2 regions of the Psychrobacillus sp. INOP01 genome follow, and region 1 is predicted to be linked to the other one. Evidence: a T-box and tRNA genes for the amino acid it is inferred to sense, from the RefSeq annotation. Region 1 holds a T-box; the other holds one or more tRNA genes.

Evidence for each region. A T-box is a leader RNA that pairs with one kind of tRNA and senses whether it is charged. The one in region 1 lies ahead of pheS (phenylalanine--tRNA ligase subunit alpha), so its partner is inferred to be a tRNA-Phe.
Region 2: it encodes a tRNA-Phe, which carries the amino acid that the T-box ahead of pheS (phenylalanine--tRNA ligase subunit alpha) is inferred to sense. The anticodon was not compared.

Annotation. Positions count from the first base shown of each region.
Region 1 covers NZ_CP073315.1:616,738-620,013, forward strand. The annotation lists gene pheT (phenylalanine--tRNA ligase subunit beta) at 1-829, opposite strand, end outside; gene pheS (phenylalanine--tRNA ligase subunit alpha) at 843-1,880, opposite strand; T-box leader at 1,927-2,160, opposite strand; gene KD050_RS03150 (TrmH family RNA methyltransferase) at 2,442-3,206, opposite strand.
Region 2 covers NZ_CP073315.1:2,535,187-2,538,462, reverse strand. The annotation lists gene KD050_RS12830 (DEAD/DEAH box helicase) at 1-555, opposite strand, end outside; tRNA gene KD050_RS12825 (tRNA-Ser) at 824-916, shown strand; tRNA gene KD050_RS12820 (tRNA-Met) at 1,059-1,133, shown strand; tRNA gene KD050_RS12815 (tRNA-Asp) at 1,137-1,212, shown strand; tRNA gene KD050_RS12810 (tRNA-Phe) at 1,353-1,428, shown strand; tRNA gene KD050_RS12805 (tRNA-Gly) at 1,435-1,505, shown strand; gene tlp (small acid-soluble spore protein Tlp) at 1,559-1,786, opposite strand; gene KD050_RS12795 (hypothetical protein) at 1,939-2,571, shown strand; gene KD050_RS12790 (radical SAM/SPASM domain-containing protein) at 2,697-3,276, shown strand, end outside.

The DNA.
Region 1 (3,276 bases):
CATAGTCAAATGCATGAAGTGGTTGACCGTATTCCATTAGTACATAGTTCGTAATGTCTACTACATTATTATGTGGGCGAACTCCAGCAGCCATTAAACGATGCTGTAACCAAAGTGGTGATTCTTTTACTTGAATATTTTTCACAACTTTAGCAATATACATCGGATTTTCTTCGATTGCATCTACTTTAAGATTTAAGTAATCCGTTGCTTTTTCATTACTCTCAGAATAGGCTGCTTCTGGGTATTTCATATCTTCGGATAAAATTGCGCCAACTTCATACGCTACACCAAGCATACTCAATGCATCCGAACGGTTTGGTGTTAATCCAAGCTCTAAAACAACATCATCTAAACCTAGTAATGGAAGAACACTTTCCCCAGGAACTGCTGTTTCGGGAAGAACATAAATCCCATCAGCATATGCTTTAGAGACTAGTCGTCCTTCAATCCCTAATTCTTGAAGAGAACAAATCATACCGTTCGATTCTTCCCCGCGAAGCTTAGCTTTTTTAATCTTCATGCCCCCTGGAAGTACTGCTCCTGGACGAGCAACGATTACTTTTTGCCCTGCTTCTACATTAGGTGCTCCACAAATAATTTGTGTAGTTTCTTCACCAACATCTACCTGACAAATATTTAGTTTATCTGCTTCTGGGTGCTTAACTTTTTCTTTCACATAACCAACGACAACATTTGTCATTCCATGAGAACGATCAATTACTGCATCTACTTCAATACCTGCACGCGTGATTTTCTCCCCTAAATCTTTTGGATCTAATCCTTGTGTATTTACATATTCTGATAACCATTTCGTCGAAACTAACATGTCAAATTCCTCCTTACACTTCTGTTCGGTGGAATTGCGATAAGAAACGCACATCATTCGTATAGAAATGACGAATATCTTCCACTCCATATTTCAACATTGCAATACGTTCTGGACCCATACCAAATGCAAATCCAGAAAGCTTTTTAGAATCATAGCCAGCCATCTCTAAAACGTTTGGATGAACCATACCAGCACCTAAAATCTCGAGCCAGCCTGTTTTCTTACAAACGTTACAGCCATCGCCACCACATTTAAAGCAAGAAATATCCATTTCCACAGAAGGCTCCGTGAATGGGAAAAAGCTTGGACGTAGACGGATTTCACGGTCGTCCCCAAACATTTTCTTCGCAAATATAGAAAGAGTACCTTTAAGATCACTCATGCGAATATTTTCCCCGATAACAAGTCCTTCAATTTGTGTAAATTGGTGTGAATGTGTCGCATCGTCACTATCACGACGATACACTTTACCAGGACAAATAATCTTAATTGGTTGGCCTTCCTTTGCTTCCATCGTACGAGCCTGCACTGGAGACGTGTGTGTACGTAAAAGAATATCCTCTGAAATATAAAAAGAATCCTGCATATCACGAGCTGGATGACCTTTTGGTAAATTCAATGCTTCAAAATTGTAATAGTCTTTCTCTACTTCAGGACCTTCAGCAATCTCATAACCCATGCTTATAAATAAATCTTCAATCTCCTCTACTACTCGAGTAAGTGGATGATGATTTCCAGTCTTCACGGGACGACCTGGTAAAGTTACATCAATAGATTCTTTTTCTAATTGCTCATTGATAGCCTGTTCTTGAAGTAATGTCATACGCGCTTCTAATACAGTAGTTACCTCTTCACGAACGACATTTACTAGTGCTCCCATTATTGGACGCTCTTCTGCAGGAAGTTTACCCATTCCTTTTAGTAGATCCGTAATCGGTCCTTTTTTCCCTAAGTAGGCAACACGCACGTCATTTAGTTCTTTAACGTTGCCTGAAGCTTCAATTTTTTGTAGTACTTCTTCTTTTAACTGTTGAAGTTGTGCTTCCATGTTTATATACTCTCCTTTTCGACAAAATAAAAAACCCCGCCCCTATAAAAGGGACGAGGACTAATTTCGCGGTACCACCCTGATTATTGCACTAAGATAAGTGCAATCACTCAATTCGACTAACGGCTCTACACCGGCACACCTTTACAGCAATTGCTGGTCCCGGTGGCAGCTAGCGGGGTGAACTTCTATATGCATTCTCCATTTACACTTTCAGTCAAGGTGTAAAATCCCTCAATTTCGAATAATCATATATACTTTTCCCGATTACAGCTTTTATTTATCAAATTAAATCTATTATACGGACTTTTTTATTTTTGTTCAAGTCTGTTTTATTCAGAAAATGTAGAAAAATAATAGTCCTACTACATTGCGCACACAACCTATAAAGTAGTATTTCCGTTTCAGGCGGACGCTTTCCGCGGGGTGAGCGATGAGCCATCACCACAGCTCAAGCGTCCGTTGTGATGGCTCATCTGTCTCACTCATCCCGCTGGAGTCGCCGCCTTCCACTTCAATCAATAAAGCAATTAGCAATTAGAAAAATAACAGGGTCCAAAATTATTTTAACGTAAGTCCGTATAAGAGAATTCCCGTAGCTACTGCGACATTTAATGACTCTGCTTGTCCTAATAAAGGAACGATAATATTTTGGTCGGTTTCCTCAAGAAGATCTTTACTAATACCACTTCCTTCATTTCCGACGATTAACGCAAATGATTCTTCTTTTTTCACTTCATTATAAGGTGTAGAATTTTCAAACGCTGTACCATAGACGGTTACTTTTCGTTCTTTCAACTTTTCTACCCAATCAGAGAGATTACCTTTAATGATTGGCAAATGAAAGTGAGATCCCTGTGCCGAACGCAATGTTTTTGAATTATAGGCATCTGCTGATCCTTTTCCAAGAATAACAGCATCAAGACCAGCCGCATCTGCGGTACGAATCATTGTGCCGATATTCCCTGGATCTTGCACCGCATCTATTAATAATATGCGATTCCAGTTAACATGCTCTTCTTCATTCACAGTTTGTTGCTTGCAATGCGCAAATATACCTTGCGTATGCTCTGTTTCGGCTAGCTCTTTTTTTATCAAATCATTTATTTCTACAACTTCCATATTTTCTATATCCCAATTTTCCGGAACTTCAGCTGTATCGCTTATCATTATAGTGAGTACATTTTCTTTTTGCTTAATAGCTTCTTCTACTAAATGATATCCTTCTATAATGAATTCTCCTGTTTTGTCTCGTTCTTTTCTAACACTTAATAATTTTTTCCAATGCTTTACTAGAGAATTTTGGGGAGATTCAATTCGTTTCATATATATGTAACCGCCTTTTTTATTTTAGTGTAACAAAATCATGTATAGCTTGCGAGAGTTTGGGGAAGAT
Region 2 (3,276 bases), 1.9 Mb from region 1:
GATTTTGGTTTTGTGGTTTTTTAACTTATGCGCTTCATCAATAATAATCATGTCATAATCCTGCGCAAAGATAAGTTCTCTGTGAGGACTTTTTTTCGCTGTATCCATACTCAGAACGACAACATCACAATGCTCTAATGGAGTATTTTTCTTATAAGGCACAGCTGGTATATAAAATTTATAATGCAGCTCCTCCACCCATTGATTGATAAGTGAAGCGGGGGCCAATATTAAAGCCTTCTTTACCAGTCCACGAACAAGATATTCCTTCAATATCAAACCAGCTTCAATTGTTTTACCAAGCCCCACCTCATCAGCCAATATTGCTTTTCCATTCATTCTTTCAATAACTGTTTCCGCAACCTTTAATTGATGTTCAAGTGGCTTTAAATTAGTCAAATACTTAGGAGATTGAAGACCTGTAAACTCTGTGATTAAATTATTTTTTGCAATATCATAGCTCATATTATAAAGAGTCCAATTATCCCATGGCTCAACATTTTCCAATCGTTTAATAAAACCCTCTGCCCATTCCGATGACCTTTCGATAATCATTTACATCACCTCATATTACTTTTCCTTATGATGTCCCAAAAATAGAAGTGTATGTTTAAGGTTGTGAAATAAAGAGATAATGAATTTACATAACTTTAACTTTGCAAGATTTTCGGAAACCAAAACACAAAGAATTTACCAATATCAACCGTTTTAGAAACTAATTTAAATTTTTCTCAAAAAAACATTGCCTTTCTGTTCGATAATGTTATATAATATAAAAGTCGCAAATGATGATTTGGAAAATATCCAATCTATTATTTTCTTTGGAGGAATACCCAAGTTCGGCTGAAGGGATCGGTCTTGAAAACCGACAGGCGGGTCATACCGCGCGGGGGTTCGAATCCCTCTTCCTCCTCCATTTTTATTTTATTGTTAATAGTTGTAAATTTATTATTGTCGCGGGTGGAGCAAATGGCTTCACGAAGAAAGCGATTAACACCGAAGCAGGTGTCTTACTTTCTTTGAGCGTAGTATGATAATATTTGTACGTATTTTATTGTCGCGGGGTGGAGCAGTGGTAGCTCGTCGGGCTCATAACCCGAAGGTCGCAGGTTCAAATCCTGTCCCCGCAACCAAATGGTCCCGTGGTGTAGCGGTTAACATGCCTGCCTGTCACGCAGGAGATCGCCGGTTCGATCCCGGTCGGGACCGCCATTTATTATTTTAATTTGAGATTTAGGATAAGCAAGCAGGTCGAGGAAGCAATCGAGCGAAAGAAGGAGCGTACTCAAGTACGTGACTGATAGAGCAAGTGAAGCTGACGAAGAGATGCTCAGCTTAGCGTAAATCGATGAGGCTCAGTAGCTCAGTCGGTAGAGCAAAGGACTGAAAATCCTTGTGTCGGCGGTTCGATTCCGTCCTGAGCCACCATATTGTGCGGGTGTAGTTTAGTGGTAAAACCTCAGCCTTCCAAGCTGATGATGAGAGTTCGATTCTCTTCACCCGCTTCATAATGTAAGAAAACCTATTGATGCAATGATCAATAGGTTTTCTTTTTTTGTTATTTTTTGCGAGCTTCTGCCTCGTCTAATATTTCTCTTCGAAAACCTTCAATACTTTCTTTTCGACGTTCATTTTTCTCTCGGACGGCTTCTCGATCATTTCCAGTAGTGTGTTCCATCGTTTCTTCCGCAGCTTCCATGTTCTCGGTCGTGTTTTTCACCATTTTTTTCAACTTTTTTACGTTATCTGATCGGTCATCTGGTTTTGGTTTATTGTTATTAGTCATTTCAGTTCCTCCTTGTTTTTTGTCATACGCATTTTATCGTCCCCTATCTCTTTAAAAATATTCGGATTTTCTAAATTTCTTTTATTCGCTGGAATAATAATTTCCAATTGGGACAAGATAGTAGGAGAAAATGATGAGGGGCGGTAATGACTATTACTACGGAATGGTTTGACAGAGTATCAGAGGAGCTACAGGATCATTTGAACTCGATTTGTGAGGAGTACGACCAAGTCGGCCATATGAATATTAATCGCGCTTCTAAACATCCAAGAATTGAATTTTTTGTTAGTACCGAAGAGGAAGAGCGAGACTATTTTTGTACCATTCTGTTTGATCCATATAACGAAGAGTTCTATGTAGAAAGCTTCGATGTCGAACTTCTCCAACCTACTAGAATAATATTGGATGATATTACTGATATTATAGAAGTTGTCCATGAAAGCTTTCACGAGTTTCTTATGGACGATACTGATAGTGAATTGGTTTATATGGAAGATGACGAAGACGACGAAATTACAGTCGAGGAAATTGATGTGGAATGGGAAACTCCTGAAGTCACTGCATTTCTAATAGAAGATGAAATTGAAGTAACTTATCAGTTCGGTGTAGACAGTTCAAATGGCGATGGTGTTCTCCGTAGGGTGAATCGTATTTGGACAGATGACGAGGAGCTCGAAGATGAAAGCACCTTTACCTTCAAAAAAGATGAAGCCAGTACTATTATAGCAATGATCGCTAGTCATATGGATAGAATGGTCGGATACGATGAAATTATAGATCTTTAATTTTAATAACATCTCCAATTGGACAAGTTGCCATTTGGAGGTGTTTTATTATGTTCAAAACTAGTCAACTTAAGGTGATATTCTGATAAAATGAGAGTAATAAGAAATGGAATGGAGTACATACCTTGAAAACCTTTAAAAAAATGTATATTGAAATTACTAGCGTTTGTAATCTTGCTTGTAGCTTCTGTCCACCGACAAGTAGAGCAAAGAATATTCTCAAACTAGATGCATTTAACAAAACATTAGATCAAATTCGACCACATACAAAATATATTTACCTCCATGTAAAAGGTGAGCCACTTTTACATCCACGAGTCGATCAATTATTAGATGCCAGTCATGCCAAGGGTTTTAAAGTTAATATAACGACAAATGGCACCCTTATCAATAAAAATAGACATAAACTTTTAGGAAAACCAGCACTGCGCCAAATTAATTTCTCTTTACATAGCTTCGATGGTCATGAAGGGTCCGAAAATCGCGAGAAATATCTAGGAGATATTCTGGATTTTGTTCGAGAAGCCAAGGAACACAATATTATCATCTCCTATCGATTATGGAACTTACAGAGGGATCAGGTTTCAGAAGTTGCTCAACGTAGAAATCGAGAAACACTGGAAATACTTGAAAAAGAATATAATCTAGATTTTAAAATTGAAGAAAAAGTACAACCGGGTAAAGGGATTAAAATTGCACATAATG